4 regions of the Mesorhizobium sp. M8A.F.Ca.ET.057.01.1.1 genome follow, and region 4 is predicted to be linked to each of the others. Evidence: predicted binding sites of a transcription regulator. Region 4 holds the regulator's gene; each other region holds the start of a gene.
What was found. The regulator LexA, encoded in region 4, represses DNA repair genes until DNA is damaged. The targets are predictions, from matches to a motif close to TGTTCNNNNTGTGTTCNG.

Region 1 (4,093 bases), 230 kb from region 4:
AGCCGGCAAGGGCGGCGCCATAGGCTTCGGGATTGCGCAGCAGCGACGAGACGAAGGTGCAGATGCCAATCCAGACGGCAAGCGCCGTCACCAGAATCCAGGGGCCGGTGCCGAACGCCGTGGTGATGCCGATTGCCGCGACACCCCCGGCAAGCGTGCCGAGCAGCCGGTAGAAGCCTTTCGCCAGCACCATGCCGGCAACCGGCTGGGCGACGATGAACACCGTCATCATCGCCCATTGCGGATGATCGAGCTTCAGCGCATAGGCGACGAGAAGCGCGATCATGCCGGCGGAAACGGTGCGGAGGGCAAAGATCCAATCCGAGCGCGTCGGTTGCGTCAGGCCGGCCAGGCTCGTCTCGAAATAGGTTTTCAGCCGCGCCCAGGTCACATGCCGGTCTCCATGTCAGGGACGCAAGCTAAGCTCGCCAGCGGCTAGATATCCAGCACTTCCGTCTCGGCGAATTCGGCGCGTTCCTGGATGAAGCGGAAGCGGGCTTCTGGCTTGGTGCCCATCAGTGCATCGACCGCATCCTTGGTCGCCGCCTCGGCGTCGATCACATCGACCCGGAGCAGCGTGCGCTTCCTCGGGTCCATGGTGGTCTCCTTGAGCTGCGAGGCCATCATTTCGCCCAGGCCCTTGAAGCGGCCGAGCTCGACCTTGCCGCGCCCGGTGAATTCGGTGCGCAGAAGCTCGTCCTTGTGCGCGTCGTCGCGGGCATAGGCGACCTTGCCGCCTTGCCTGATCGAGTAAAGCGGCGGCACCGCCAGATAGAGATGGCCGCCGCGTACCAGTGCCGGCATCTCCTGGTAGAAAAAGGTGATCAGCAGCGAAGCAATGTGGGCGCCGTCGACGTCGGCGTCGGTCATGATGATCACGCGATCGTAGCGCAAATCCTCGTCGCGATATTTTGACCGGGTGCCGCAGCCAAGCGCCTGGATCAGGTCCGATATCTGCTGGTTGGCGGCCAGCTTGTCATTGCCGGCGCTGGCGACGTTGAGGATTTTTCCGCGCAGCGGCAAGACGGCCTGGCTGGCACGGTCGCGCGCCTGCTTGGCCGAGCCACCGGCCGAATCGCCTTCGACGATGAAGAGTTCGGCACCTGCCGCCGCGTTCTGCGTGCAGTCGGCGAGCTTGCCCGGCAAGCGCAGCTTGCGCACCGCGCTCTTGCGCGACACCTCTTTTTCCTGGCGGCGGCGCACCCGTTCGTCGGCGCGCGCGATCACCCAGTCGAGCAGCTTCGAGGCTTCCTGCGGATTGTCGGCCAGCCAATGGTCGAACGGGTCGCGGATCGCGGTCTCGACGATGCGTATCGCTTCGATCGTCGCCAGCCTGTCCTTGGTCTGGCCGACGAATTCCGGCTCGCGGATGAACACCGACAGCATGCCGGCGGCCGAGATCATGACATCTTCCGAAGTGACGATCGAGGCGCGCTTGTTGCCGACGAGGTCGGCATAGGCGCGCAGGCCGCGCGTCAGCACGTTGCGGAAGCCGGCCTCGTGCGTGCCGCCTTCACCGGTTGGAATGGTGTTGCAGTAGGAATTGATGAAGCCGTCGCCGCCGAACCAGGTGACTGCCCATTCGAGCGAGCCATGGCCGCCTTGCCTGTCGCTCTTGCCGGCGAAGATTTCGCGCGTCACCTGGAATTCGTCGCCGAGCGACGCTTTCAGATAATCCTTGAGGCCACCGGGAAAATGGAATTCCGCCTTGGCCGGCGTCTGATCCTTTTCCTTGATGAGGGAAGGATCGCAGGTCCAGCGGATTTCGACGCCGCCGAACAGATAGGCCTTCGAGCGTGTCATGCGGTAGAGCCGCGCCGGCTCGAAGGCCGCGCCCTTGCCGAAGATCTGCTCGTCGGGATGGAAACGCGTCCTGGTGCCGCGGCGGTTGTGCACTTCGCCGAGGTGCTCCAGACCGCTTACCGGAATGCCACGTGAAAAGCGTTGGCGATAAAGCTGGCGGCCACGCGCGACTTCGACCTCGAGATGGTCCGACAGGGCGTTGACCACGGAAACGCCGACGCCGTGCAGGCCACCGGAGGTCTCATAGACCTTGGAATCGAACTTGCCGCCCGAATGCAGCGTCGTCATGATCACTTCGAGCGCAGGCTTCTTGAATTTCGGATGCGGATCGACCGGGATGCCACGGCCATTGTCGGTGACCGTGAGATAGCCGTCGGCCGAAAGCTCGACATCGATGAAGGTGGCGTGGCCGGCAACCGCTTCGTCCATCGAGTTGTCGATGACCTCGGCGAACAGATGGTGCATCGCCTTGTCGTCGGTGCCGCCGATATACATGCCCGGCCGGCGGCGCACCGGCTCCAGGCCTTCGAGCACCTCGATGTCGGCGGCGCTGTAACCCTCGCTGCCATCCTTGGCCGCGGCCGGGCGCCTGGCGGCCGCTTGCACCAGCGGATCCGCTGGGCGCGCCGGGGTGCGAACCGGCTGCGGCTGCTTGTCCATGTTGCCGAAGAGATCGTTGTTGTCGTCCATGCCAACCATAGGGTCCGGTGCTGCGAATCACCCGTCGATACTGCCACGCTTTTCGGCGCCAGGCGACGGAGGTTCCTGTTACGTTCGCGGATTTAACCCCTCTTACCCTAAAACCATTCGATAACCAAGCGGGCGGAAATAGGTCGAATGCCACCGCACAAGATTCCTGATTCTTTAACAATGCGGACTAGCGTGAGCCCAACATAACAAGAAACTGCGGGCGTCAGGGGTTTAGGTGTGAGGGGCAAGGCCATAACGATGATCGGCATCGCCGCCGTGTTCGGCGCGATCTCGATCTTTGCCGCGGATTTCTGGGTCAAGAGCCAGGCCAAGGCCGATGCCCAGGAGAAGACGGCCTCGATCGCCGCTCCGGCCGCCCCCAGGATCGAATTCAAGACGATCGTGGTGGCGACCGCGCCGTTGCGTTATGGCATGGAGCTCGATCGCACCAAGCTCAGCGAAATCCCGTGGCCGCAGGATTCCCTGCCGCAGGGCGCCTTTGCAACCATCGACGGGTTGCTCGGCGAGGGTGGCCGGGTCGTGCTGTCGGCGATCGAGGTCAACGAGCCGGTGCTGTTGACCAAGCTGTCGGGACCGAACGGCCGCGCTACGCTGTCCAATATGCTGACGCCCGGAATGCGGGCGGTCACCATCCGCACCGACGAGATCGCCGGCGTCGGTGGCTTCGTCACGCCGGGCGACCGGGTCGATGTCGTGTTGACCCGCGATGCCGGCGAAATCCAGGAAGTCGCCAAGAACGCGCAAGGCGCGGCCGGTTCGACCATCACCTCGGAAATCGTCGTCGCCGACGCCAAGGTGCTGAGCGTCGGGCAGGGCGCCGACGAGCGCCAGACGACGCCGCAGGTGGCCAATTCCGTGACCATCGAGGTGACGAGCGACGGCGCGCAGAAAGTGGCGCTGGCCCGCACCGTCGGCACGCTGTCGCTTTCGCTGCGCTCCGCCAGCGAAGGCGGCGACGGCAAGAACGGCGTCACCACCATCTCTTCCTTCGGCGGATCCGTGGCTTCCAAGGCCCAGGCCGCGGCCGGCTCCCTGTTCGATGCCATCGTCAAGGAGCCGGAGAAGCCGAAGTTCAAGACGGTGATCGTGACACGCGGCACGCAGGCCGAGGAATACAAGGTTCCTTCGCGGGATCAGAAGTAAAGACCGGTGGGGACCGGGCGGGACGGGATCATGGTGATGCATACCCTATATCGAATGACGGATCGGTTGCGTTTCGTGCGCGCCCTGGCGATGGCGGCTTCACTGGTCGCGAGCGGCATGCTCGCCTTCGCCGGCGCGGCCAAGGCGGACAATGACATCGTCCATGTCTCGTCGACCAGAAATGCGTCGATCAAGGTCGCCAAGGGCAAACCCAGGACGATCATGACGAGCGCGGCCTTCTACCAGATCGTCATCGGCGATCCGGAGATCGCCAACGTCAATCCGCTGACCGACAAATCCTTCTATGTGCTGGGCAACAATCTCGGCACCACCGGCATTGCGCTGTTCGACGAGAACAAGCAGCTCGTCGGCACCATCGACATCGAAGTGACGCTTGACACCGACCAATTGGCGAGCACCATCCGCGCCAGCGTGC
Region 2 (4,093 bases), 1.1 Mb from region 4:
CTGACCAGCAGCACGAACCCGACGCCGGACTTTCGGAGCGCCGGCGCCTCGATGGTCGAGCCGGCATCGGCGCGCATCATCGGCACCGCCAGGACCGGAGCAGCCAGGAGCACCAGAATAAGCGCCGCCCGCGGCAGGAGCCGGAGGGTCTTGGCGAGATTGGCGGCGATGCGGTTCATGATGTCTGTGCTTTTCTTTTCGAGGTCTGGTTCTCTGTTTCAGTGGCGAAGGCTGGTCGGGCAAGCGAGGTGGCACATTCTGGCGGCTTCGTCCCAGGAGCGGGGGGAACGGGCCGCTTCGGCGACAAGGATGGCGAAGAACATCCCAAACAGGCTCATCAGCAGGCAGACGATGGTGAAGCGGCGAGCAAGCATTGGGTCCGTGTCTCCTTCAACACGCAGGAGAATGCCCTGACGCCTCTGAACCGGCTCTGATGCCGGCGTTCATCTGCGGTTCAAATTGATTGACGGGCTCTGATCAGGCTGTCGCCGGCCTGTACGGCCATCGAGGGCCACGGTCTGCGCGTCGATAAAACGAAAACGGGACCCGCCGGGCCCCGTTTTGAGATCACAAGGAGATGGACGCTTAGAGCTTGTGCCAGGTCTGGCTCTTGCAGATCAGTCCGCCGAGCACGCAACCGCTCATCTTGAGCGAGGTACCCGACAATGTCGCCTTGCCGGAATAGGTCTTGTCGTTTGCCGGATCGGTGATGTTGCCGGTATATTTGTTGTCGCCGGCCGCCTTGAGCGAGCCGATGGTCTTGCCGGCATATTTACCGGACTTGAGCGTGATGGAGAATGAACCGCCGCCTGAAATGGCCGCGGTGTCGCCTGCCTGCGTTTTCCAGTTGCCCTCGATCGGATCGGCCCATGCCGCGCCGCTCAGCATCAAAGTGGCCGCCAGGGCCAGGCTCACTTTTCGAAACATGTCTTCCTCCGTTTGGATGGCCGGCCGGATGCTCCGCCTCGCCGGACTGCCGCTTACGCAAACGTAAGCTAGTCCAGCTTCCGTCAAAACAAAAGCGGTGCCGCAACGGAAGACTTCGGCATTTTGAAAGCGCCTGAATTCACCCTGCCGGGACGGAAATGAAAACGATCGCCCCGTCGTGTTTGTTTCCCGTGGTTAGCGGAGTGTTGATCGCGGCCCCGAAAATTTTCGTCAAATTTGGCGAAAACCAGCCGAATTGCTGGGTTCGTATCCTTAACGAATTTCTGTGTTTACCTCTTGTTTTAGCTTTGTTTTCCTCAAATTAAGCACGCCATTTAACGACGGATTCAAGCCTGCGCGGCATTCTCGAAAGCATCGAAAGAGCGCCCCGGACAAGACAAACGGAGGCAGCTCTCGGGAGCCAGACAGGGGACTAAAATGGCACGTTTTGAAATGCTTGAAGCAGGCTTCGGCGCCATGGGGGCAACTGCCCAGGCCGACATTCTTTTCGAACTGGGCATGATGTATGCGACCGGCCGCGATTGCGAGACCGATGTCGTTGCCGCCCACAAATGGTTCAACATCGCCGCCATCAAGGGTTCGGCCCGCGCCGCGGAACTGCGCTCGGAACTCTCGGCGGCCATGTCGAAGGTCGAGATCGCCAAGGCGCTGCGCGAAGCCCGCGAATGGATGACCATGCACTGAGTTCCGCCAGACGGGGACGCTCCGGCCAAGACCGCTAAAAGACGGTCGCGCCAACAGGGACAAGGCTGCGCAGACAGCCAGGCCACCGGCCAACAACAAAAGAATGCGGCAGGCCGACAGGTCCAAGCCGCGCGACCATGATCCCGAAGTTGAATCGGGGCTTCGGCAACATCATGGCCAACAGGAAGACAGGGAAGGTGGGTTGGGTCACAGCGCGGGGGCGCCGGGGAAACAGCCTGACAGGCAAAAAGCCACGACCAGCCGGAACAAGGCTGGCGTGGCTTTTTGCGTGGATGAGACCGCGCAGGCCCAATCGAGCGGCGCCAATGCGCCTAGACAGGCCCGGTGAAGGATGAAATTGTCCCGCCTCTCTGGAAGAAGCGCGGCCGGGGCGGCCGCGCGTGAGTGGAGGAGTTCTATTGTCATGAAAAAAATGGGTATTTTGAGCGCGGCCATTTTCGGCCTGATGATGAGCGCGCCCGTCGCGTTCGCCGACGACATCACCGTCTCGGTGGTTGGCCCGATGACCGGACAGCTCGCGACCATCGGCGATCAGTTCAAACAGGGCGCAAAGGCCGCGGCCGATGCCATCAATGCCGCGGGCGGCGTCAACGGCTCGATGATCAAGCTCGACATCGAGGACGACCAGTGCGACCCCAAGCAGGCCGTTTCGGTCGCCAACCGCATCATTGCCAACGGCGTCAAGTTCATCGACGGTCATGCCTGCTCGGGTTCGAGCATTCCGGCCTCGGCCGTCTATGCCGAAGCCGGTGCGCTGATGATGAGCCCGGCGTCTTCGAACCCGGTGCTGACCGACGCTGCGGCCAAGTCCGGCTGGCCGACGATCATGCGCCTCTATACGCGTGACGACGCACAGGGCGCCTTCATCGGCCCGTGGATTGCCAAGAAGTATGCCGGCAAGAATGTGGTCATCCTGCACGACAAGAGCGCCTACGGTCAGGGCGTGGCTGACGCCGTCAGGGCAACCATGAATACCGGTGGCCTCAAGGAAGTCTACTATGACGCCATCAACCCCGGCGAGAAGGACTATTCGGCGCTTGTCACCAAGCTGAAGGATCTCAAGGCCGATGTCGTCTATTTCGGCGGCTACCATCCTGAGGCTGGCCTGATCCTGCGTCAGTCGGCCGAACAGAACCTGAAGTTCCAGCTGATCATGCCGGACTCGATCGCCTCGCCGGAGTTCTGGCAGGTTGCCGGCCCGGCCGGCGAAGGCACCATGTTCGTGTTCCCGTCGGATCCGCAGGCAAAGCCGGAAGCCAAGGCGGCCGTCGAGAAGATCAAGGCCGGCGGCTTCGTGCCGGAAGGTTTCACGCTGTTTTCCTACGCCGTGGTCCAGGCTTTCGCCGAAGGCATCAAGCGTGCCGGCAGCGACGATCCGGCCAAGGTTGCCGAAGCGTTGAAGAACGGCACGCCGATCAGCACCGTTGTCGGCGACGTCACCTTCGACGAGAAGGGCGACCTCAAGAATGCCAGCTACGACATCAACCAGTGGCATGACGGCAAGTACGCCCCGATCGCGCAGTAATCGCTCCGACGATCGGATAGTCCAAGGAAATGGCCGGGTTCGTCCCGGCCATTTCTGTTTGCGGTCCGCGATGCGCTCCGTCTATCGGCCGGTGGTGGCGGTCGACGCGCTCTGGTCCTCGATGAACCGCACCAGCACCGCCCCGTCGGTGACCTGTGACCCTTCCCCGGCGATCTCGGCGATCACACCGTCATGCGGGGCGGCGATGGTGTGCTCCATCTTCATCGCTTCGAGGATCAGCAGAATTTGCCCCTTGGTCACGGCGTCCCCTTTCGCCACGCGCACAAGCTTGACGAGACCCGGCATCGGCGCGCGCAGGCTGGCGGAGGCGGCAGCGGCTTCATCGCTCCTGGCCAGCGGATCCGGCACGGTGAAAGTATAGCCGACAGCGCCTTCGAACACGGTGATGTGGCCAGGCCAGCGGGCGAGGCGGGGAACGGCCCGAAGGTCATGCGAATTGGTGCTGTCATACGGCGCATCGAGAGCCACCTGAAAGCGTCCGTCCGGCCGCATTGAAACCTTGGCCAGGATGGCCTCGTCGCCGAACTTCAGCCGCATGCGCCGCGCCACGCCGTGGAAATGCGCATAGCCGGCAAGCGACGACCAGGGGTCGTCCGACGATGGCAATGCTCCGGCACCCGAGGCCGCCAGCGCGGCAGCCGAGATGATTTCGCCGGTCGGCGGCGCGACCGCCGTCAGCATCTCCTGGTGTCTGCCGATCAGGCCGGTATCGACGTCTCCCGCCGCAAAATCCGGGTCGGCGGCAAGAGCGGCAAGAAAAGCGGTGTTGACGGTGGAGCCGGCAATCTCGGTTCGCGCGAGCGCGGTGCGGAGCGCTTCCAGCGCCGCCCGCCTGTCCCCGGAATGGATGACCAGCTTCGCGATCATCGGATCGTAGTAGGGCGAGATGGCATC
Region 3 (4,093 bases), 3.0 Mb from region 4:
CACCAGCCAGTAGCCGTCGCCGTCGGACCCCAGGGCCTCGAACGGCTGGACCAGCTGTCCCGTCGCCAGCAATGAGCTGTAGAGGTTGCAGGTGAGGATGGCGACGCCCTGATCCGTCAGTGCCGCCATCGCCTCATAGGCCTGCGTGCCCAGCTCCGGGCCGGCTATGATGCGATCGGGCTCGAAGCGGGCGCCGGCTGCTTCGAACCAGATCTTCCACCAGGGGTCGGTCGAACAGCATAGCGGCAGCTTGTAGAGATCTTCGGGACGGCGGATGCCTCCCACGCTCGCCACCAGCCTCGGGCTGAGCATCGGCGTGTAGTCGGCCTTGAAGAGATAATGGGCTCCAAGCCCCGGCCATTTTCCGGTGCCGGTGCGAATGCCGATATCCATGCCGTCGCGAGCGAAATCGGCCAGCCGGGACGATGTGTCGACCTTCACCGCGAGGTCCGGATGCATCAGCTGGAATGCTCCAAGGCGCACGGCCAGCCAGGTCGATGCGAAGGTCTGGACCGTGGTGACGGAGAGCACACCGGTGGCGCCGCCCTTGGTCGCCAGCCAGGCATCGGCCAGGGCCGAGAAGGCGCCAGTGGCGTGCGGCGCCAGTTGCTCGCCGGCCTCGGTTAGCTCTATCTGCCTTGTTTTTCTTATGAAAAGCAGGCGTTCCTGCGCGTTCTTCCAGCACCTTGATCTGATAGCTCGCCGCCGACTGGGTCATGCCGAGTTCCTCGGCCGCCTTGGTGAAGCTGCCTAGCCGCGATGCGGCTTCAAACACCCTGATGGCGCCCAAAGGCGGCAGGTCCCAGCTCATCACACATCAATCCTGTTGATGCATGATACGCGACGTTCGATTGGAAACCAAGTGCCGGCAAGCGCACACTCAAACCATCAACCGAACCCGAAAGGACATGGCATGAACACCTCCACGCGCGTCACAGTCCGTCATCCGATCCTAGACCTCTTCGTCGCTCCCTTCCGATCGCGGTCGCGCCGCCTGCTCGACCAGCGCGCACTGTCCGACCACTTCAAGCGCGACATCGGCCTGCTCGACGGCCACCCGCCTTATGGCAGTATCCGCTAGGCACGATTGGCGGAGGGAGACAGGAGAGAACAATGACCGTACCCGCGAAAGCCCTGGCGCAGAGCCGGCGAACGATCGAGTCGTATGAGGACTACGCGGTCCGTTATGAAGAGATTGTCGGACATGTCCCCCATCCGAATGACCAGGCCGCGCTCAGGCGCGCCGCGGCGGTCGCCGGGCCGGGCGGCCAAATCCTGGAGATCGGGTCCGGACCAGGCCGCGATGCGGACTTCCTGGAGGGCCTTGGTGTCGAGGTCCGGCGGACCGACGCGACGCGGCGCTTTCTCGAACTGCAGGCAGCACGCGGCAAGACAGGCGAACTGCTCGACGTGATCACAGACGAGCTTGGCGGTCCCTATGACGCGGTGGTGGCGCTTGCCGTGCTGATCCATGTGCCTCGCGACCAGATCGACCCGATTCTAGAGAAGATCGCGCGGGCGTTGCGGCCCGGCGGTGCCTTTGTCGTCTCGATGCGCGACGGCGACGGCGAAACGGGCGGCAGATATCATACAGTCGACTGGCGCAAGGACGCCTTCGCGGCGCGCATCGAGGCCGCCGGCATGGAGGTTCTCAGCCACAGCTTCCGCGTCGGCAGGAAGGAGCGGGGATGGAACACTTTTCTGGCGGTGAGGTCGTCGTGATCTGCACAGACTCCGGGAACCTTCGCCCCCGTCCTGCGCGGCTCGCATCGTCACGCGCACGGTGAGGCGCCTTGCAGGCAGCCGCGAGCTCAATCGACGGTATGGGCACGCCTCTCTTTGTTCCTGTATTGTTCTTGCCTTGGTCTGAAATCTGTGGTTGTCTTGCGTTGACGTCCCTCGCGGCCTGTTCACAAAGGCTGAGGAAAGACGGCATCGGGGGCAAAAAAATGGTGGCGCGGGTTCGTACGGTCGCTTTCCAGGGCATCGAGGCCGTGCCGGTCGACGTGCAGGTGATGATCGCGCCCGGCAAGGTCGGCATCCAGATCGTCGGCCTGCCCGACAAGGCGGTGGCCGAGAGCCGAGAGCGGGTGCAGGCGGCGCTGCACGCGTCGGGCCTGTCGATGCCATCGAAAAAGGTCACCGTTAACCTGGCGCCGGCCGATCTGCCGAAGGAAGGCAGCCACTACGATCTGCCGATCGCGCTTGGCCTGATGGCCGCCCTTGGCGCCATTCCTGGCGACATGCTGGCCGGCTATGTCGTCCTCGGCGAATTGTCGCTCGACGGCACGATTACCGCCGTGGCCGGCGCGCTGCCGGCGGCGATTGGCGCCAATGCGGAGGGCAAGGGCTTAATCTGCCCGTTCGCCTGCGGGCCGGAAGCAGCCTGGGCCGGCGCCGATTTCGATATATTGGCGCCTCGCAGCCTGATTGCCGTCGCCAATCACTTTCGCGGCACGCAGGTGCTGTCGCGGCCCGAGGCCGGCATCCGCGCCGCGCCGCGCGACCTGCCCGACCTCGCCGACATCAAGGGCCAGGAGACGGCCAAACGGGCGCTGGAAGTGGCCGCCGCCGGTGGCCACAACCTGCTGATGGTCGGTCCGCCCGGCTCTGGAAAATCGATGCTGGCGCAACGGCTGCCGTCGATCCTGCCGCCGCTGGCGCCGAAGGAGCTCCTGGAGGTCTCGATGATAGCCTCGGTGGCCGGCGAGCTCGGCGAAGGCAAGCTGACCGACCGCCGGCCATTCCGCGCGCCGCACCATTCGGCCTCGATGGCGGCGATGGTCGGCGGCGGCATGCGCGCCCGGCCGGGCGAAGTATCGCTGGCGCATCACGGCGTGCTGTTCCTCGACGAGTTCCCCGAATTCACGCCGCAGACGCTCGATGCGCTGCGCCAGCCGCTGGAGACCGGCGACTGCATGATCGCGCGTGCCAACCACCGCGTCACCTATCCGGCGCGCATCCAGCTGGTGGCGGCGATGAACCCGTGCCGCTGCGGCATGGCCGGCGAGCCGGGTTATCGTTGCATACGCGGCGAGCGTTGCCGCACCGACTATCAAGCGCGCATCTCAGGACCGCTGCTCGACCGCATCGATCTCAGGATCGAAGTGCCGGCGGTCTCGGCCAGCGACCTGATCCGGCCCGACCGGGCGGAGAAGAGTGCTGACGTTTTACTCCGCGTCGGCCGCGCGCGCACGCTCCAGCGCGAGCGCTTCGAACGGCTCGGCGTCAACAGCGCCACTACCAACGCGCATTGCGCGCCGGCTGTCATCGAGGCGATCGCCATGCCCGATGCCGCCGGCCTGTCCCTGCTCAAGGACGCCAGCGAAAAACTCGCTTTTTCCGCACGGGCCTACCACCGGGTGTTGAAAGTGGCGCGCACGCTCGCCGATCTCGACGCCAGCGAGACCGTTGGCCGCATCCATCTGGCCGAGGCGATTTCCTATCGCATGAGTGCGGAGCGCGTGGCGCAGGCGGCGTGAGCTTTCCTCCCCTCAAGGGAGCGGGGGGACGCTGCGCCAGACGATCCTTCAGGCCGATGCGCGCGCCTTCAGCTCCAGCCGCCGCCTATGCAACACCGGCTCCGTATAGCCGTTCGGCTGGCTGGTTCCCTTGAACACCAGGTCGCAGGCGGCCTGGAAGGCGATGGAATTGTCGAAATCCGGCGCCATCGGCTGGTAGAGCGGATCGCCGACATTCTGCAGATCGACGATGGCGGCCATGCGCTGCAATGAATCCCTGACCTGGATTTCCGAGCAGACCTTGTGGCGCAGCCAGTTGGCGATGTGCTGCGAGGAGATGCGCAGCGTGGCGCGGTCTTCCATCAGGCCGACATCGTTGATGTCAGGCACTTTCGAGCAGCCGACGCCCTGGTCGATCCAGCGCACGACATAGCCCAGGATGCCTTGCGAATTGTTGTCGAGTTCGCGCTGGATCTCGTCGGGCGTCCAGTTTGGCCGCACCGCCACCGGCACCGACAGGATGTCGTCGAGTTTCGCCTTCGGCCGGCTCTTCAGCGCCGCCTGGACGGCATGCACATCGACCTTGTGATAGTGCGTGGCGTGCAGCGTCGCCGCCGTCGGCGACGGCACCC
Region 4 (4,093 bases):
CTATTTCGCAGGCATCGGCGGCAGCGGCTTCTTTCTCGGTAATCCAACGGTTGTCGCTACCGACGATGGTGAGATGCCGCTGTCGGCACGCCTTTTTTCAGGCATCGAAAATGCCCGCGAAGCCATCGCCGACCACATCAGGGGCAGCATTGGTGGCGCCGAAGGCGAGATCGCGGCGGCGCTGATCGTCGGCGTGCGCGCCGGCATTCCCGATGAAATCAACGAAGCGATGCGGCGTACCGGCATCTATCACATCATCTCGATTTCCGGATTGCATATGGCGCTGGTCGCCGGCACCATCATGGGTCTGCTGCGCGGTGCCTTCGCGCTGTTTCCAGACTTTTCCGCGCGCCGGCCGGTGAAGAAATATGCTGCCGCCGCCGCACTTTTCTCGATCGCCGCCTATCTCGTCATTTCCGGGGTCGTCGTAGCGGCAGAACGCAGCTTCATCATGTTGGCGGTGATGCTGATCGCCGTCTTGTTCGATCGCGCGGCGCTCACCATGCGCAACCTGGCGATCTCGGCGATCGCCGTCATCCTGGTTTCCCCGCACGAGGTCGTCGGCCCGAGCTTCCAGATGTCGTTCGCGGCAACAGCGGCCCTGGTTGGCGCCTATGCCGGCTGGGCGGACCACCATGCGGGCAAGACGAAGCCACCGCCGCCGAAGCGATCCCTTCCCGGGTTCCTGATGCGAAAATTCCTGCTGGCGACAGGTGGATTGGCCATGACGTCCATCATCGCCGGTAGCGCGACGGCGCTGTTCGCCATCTGGCATTTCCAGCGGGTGTCGCCGCTCAGCCTGTTCGCCAATCTGGCCGTCATGCCGATCGTGTCGCTGGTCGTCATGCCTTTTGCGGTCCTCAGTTCGCTGGCGATGCCCTTCGGTGCCGACGGTCCGTTTCTCTACGTGATGGGTAAAGGCCTGACAGCGATGATCGCCGTATCGTCATGGATATCGGAGCGCTCGCCAATCGATGGGGTAGGGCTGATCTCGCAGCAATCCGTGCTGCTGGTGGCCGTCGCGCTGGTCATCGCGACGATGGCGACGACCTGGCTGCGGCTCGCGGCGCTGCCATTCGCACTTGCCGGTCTGTTGACTGTGTCGGACATACGCACGCCCGATGTGCTGATCTCGGAAGACGCGCGGCTGGTCGCCCTGCCGATCGGCAATGGCGAACTGGCCGTCAACCGGGAACGTCCGAACGAATTCGCAGCCGACAACTGGAAACGCGCTCTGATCTCCGAAACAATCGTCAAACCGGAAATGTTCGACAAGGCGGACGGGCAATTCGATATTGCCGCTCCCACCGACCTGCCGCAGGGATCGCCGTTCTATTGCCGCGAAGGCCTTTGCCTTGCCAGGCACCCTTCCGGCGCGATCGTAGCCTATGTCGAGGATCGCAAGAACACCTGGAAAGCCTGCGCTTTCGCCGACCTGATCGTCGTCAATGATGCGACCGCCTATGACGCCTGCCACAATCCGCTGGTTCTCGTCGTCACGAAACGGCAACTCGCCCGCAAGGGAAGTGCTGCCGTCTTCTTCGATCCCCAGTCGGCTACAACTCCGGCTGCGATCGAATTCGCTGTCGAGGGACCATACCGGCCCTGGCACGAGCAGCGAAAATTCTCACGCGAGGCGAGGGGGCTGCCGCCCTATAAAAAGCCCGACAAGTCCGATGGCAAACCGTCTCAGTAGCGCCTGATCAGCCCGACAAGCTTGCCTTGTACCTTGACCCGGTCCGGCCCGAAAATGCGCGTTTCATAGGCGGGATTGGCGGCTTCGAGCGCGATCGAGGCGCCTTTACGGCGGAACCGCTTCAGCGTCGCTTCCTCCTCGTCGACCAGCGCCACGATGATTTCGCCCGGACTTGCCGTATCGGCATTGCGGATGATGACCGTGTCGCCGTCGAAGATACCGGCCTCGATCATCGAGTCGCCCTTGACCTCCAGCGCATAGTGCTCGCCGCCCATGATCATATCCGGCGGCACCGAGATCGAATGGGTCTGATGCTGGATGGCATCGATCGGCACACCGGCGGCGATACGGCCCATGACCGGGATGGACACGGCTGAAACCGCATCGTCGTCATTGCCGGCGGCAGGCAGGCGCGAAGGGGCCGTCACGGGCTTGAGCTGGCGGCCAAGATTGTTTTGACCAAGGCTGCCCTGGATGACGCTTGGCGAGAATTTCTTCGCCGCGTTCAGGCCGGGCGCGATCGAATCCGGAAGCCGCAGCACTTCCAGCGCACGCGCCCGATTGGGTAGCCGGCGAATGAAGCCGCGTTCCTCCAGCGCCGTGATCAGGCGATGAATCCCGGATTTGGAGGCAAGATCGAGCGCTTCCTTCATCTCGTCGAAGGAGGGCGGTATCCCGCTTTCCTTGAGCCGTTCGTGGATAAACATCAGCAGTTCATGTTGCTTGCGTGTCAGCATGGCGGCCCCCAAGGCATTGAACGAAGGTCTGAACCGGAATCGAAAAAACAAACCCAGAACAAACACTATCTGTTCCAGTTGTGTTCCGCAACCGTTTAAAGTTTAATGAAGTTGTTAAGGCGTCTGAAGTTTTTTGTCCGTGACCGCGCGCCGAAACCGACCTTTTCCGCCATCGGCAGGCTCATTGAAATCGTTATGGTTAATAGGCTGTGGCCCATCCTCTGCCCAGACTTGGCATCAGCCATTTCGGAAGGCTTTTGCCGGTCGGATCGTATAGTTTATCGGTCCGCTACTCGCGGAACGAAACGAAACCAAAACGCCAACGACTGGTGGCCTCGGGGCTGCGATGGACCCAGGCGTCCGGCCCCCTGCGACCAGCGCGTGCGAATAGGTGTCGCGGAAGCGCCGAAGTCATCCCGAACCCGCTTTCAAGCTGCCGGCGCGGGCGGCGTATTTGGTAGCGCCGCTGTCTTCGCTGTGGACATAGACGTGCAGGGTGTAGCCGATATGGGCCGCCATCAGTGCCTTGGCCCGCTCGACGTCACGATCGAGTGCCGCTTCCATAATCGCGGTATGATGTTCGATCGCAATCGCTTCGCGCAGTGCCTCCATCGCCTCTTCGTAGCCATCCTTGAGGCCGGCCGCGGCCCGCAATGTCGGCGCCAGACCAAGAAAACGATGATGCCGCCGCAGTTGATCCGAGATCGTCGAGCGGAAACGCAGCAGCCAATCGCATGTGGCGGCGCTCAGCAACGCCGCATGGAAAGCCTCGTGATTCTCGTCCCATTTGTCGACGGCCGCATCCGAGGGATCGTCGACCGCGGTCTTGCAACGGGAGAGCCGGTAGTGGGCGGTGACCACGGCATCCTCCCACTCCTTGCCGCCTTTCTCCATCGATTCGAGGAACAGCGGGATCTCGACCACCATCCTGGCGCGCGCCAGGTCCTCCAGTTCGGCTCGCGACACCGGAGCCACGGTAAAACCGCGGTTGCTGATGGCGGTGACCAGGCGTTCGGCCTCGAGCCGCGACAAGGCTTCGCGTAACGGCGTCCAGCCGACGCCATAGGTCCCTCGTAGCGCACTCAGCTTCAGCGGGGCGCCGGGCATGAGGCGCGTGGTCAGGATATCGCGCCGCAACAGCTGATAGGCTGCCTCCGTCTTTGTGGAGCTCGTTTTGTCCTGCATCGCGGTCCGTCCAGCGTCGGGCCTGCGAAAATTATATATGAAGTTGGGTCATGGCAAGAATTATATATAATGTTTGACACGCAGCGAGGGACTGACCATGATCGCTGCAAGTGCGGCCCGATGGGCGGCACCAATCAAATCTGGGAGGAAATGATGTTGAAGTCGAAATCTGCTTGGCTGTCGGGATTGGCCCTGGCAGGGGCATTGATCATCAGCGCCGGCAGCGCCGCCGCCGACCAGATACGCGTCGGCATTGCCAATTTCGGCGAGCATCCCCAGCTCAACGCCGCCATAGCCGGCTTCAAGAAGGCGCTGACGGACAATGGCTTCGTCGAGGGCAAGGACGTCGTCTACACGGAAAGCCATACCAATTTCGATGCATCGCTGGTGCCGCAGATGATTGCCAAGCTGCAGGCCGAGCAGCCCAAGCTGATCTACACCATCACCACGCCGGTCTCGCAGATCGCCAAGAAGG

Region 1: the regulator LexA is predicted to act here: its motif matches at 2,564-2,581, upstream of parE (DNA topoisomerase IV subunit B).
Region 2: the regulator LexA is predicted to act here: its motif matches at 1,226-1,243, upstream of EJ077_RS20500 (sel1 repeat family protein).
Region 3: the regulator LexA is predicted to act here: its motif matches at 1,841-1,858, upstream of EJ077_RS29525 (YifB family Mg chelatase-like AAA ATPase).

What each region holds. Positions count from the first base shown of each region.
Region 1 is NZ_CP034454.1:2,976,786-2,980,878, forward strand. It holds gene EJ077_RS13910 (FUSC family protein) at 1-391, opposite strand, end outside; gene parE (DNA topoisomerase IV subunit B) at 436-2,493, opposite strand; gene cpaB (Flp pilus assembly protein CpaB) at 2,731-3,657, shown strand; gene EJ077_RS13925 (type II and III secretion system protein family protein) at 3,748-4,093, shown strand, end outside.
Region 2 is NZ_CP034454.1:4,275,666-4,279,758, reverse strand. It holds gene EJ077_RS20515 (hypothetical protein) at 1-179, opposite strand, end outside; gene EJ077_RS20510 (hypothetical protein) at 219-374, opposite strand; gene EJ077_RS20505 (DUF2147 domain-containing protein) at 586-927, opposite strand; gene EJ077_RS20500 (sel1 repeat family protein) at 1,366-1,632, shown strand; gene EJ077_RS20495 (branched-chain amino acid ABC transporter substrate-binding protein) at 2,057-3,178, shown strand; gene EJ077_RS20490 (acetyl/propionyl/methylcrotonyl-CoA carboxylase subunit alpha) at 3,260-4,093, opposite strand, start outside.
Region 3 is NZ_CP034454.1:6,216,898-6,220,990, reverse strand. It holds partial or broken gene EJ077_RS29540 (LysR substrate-binding domain-containing protein) at 1-811, opposite strand, end outside; gene EJ077_RS29535 (hypothetical protein) at 914-1,081, shown strand; gene EJ077_RS29530 (class I SAM-dependent DNA methyltransferase) at 1,114-1,722, shown strand; gene EJ077_RS29525 (YifB family Mg chelatase-like AAA ATPase) at 1,950-3,482, shown strand; gene EJ077_RS29520 (malate synthase G) at 3,531-4,093, opposite strand, start outside.
Region 4 is NZ_CP034454.1:3,202,663-3,206,755, forward strand. It holds gene EJ077_RS14955 (ComEC/Rec2 family competence protein) at 1-1,696, shown strand, start outside; gene lexA (transcriptional repressor LexA) at 1,690-2,433, opposite strand; gene EJ077_RS14965 (GntR family transcriptional regulator) at 2,845-3,618, opposite strand; gene EJ077_RS14970 (ABC transporter substrate-binding protein) at 3,772-4,093, shown strand, end outside.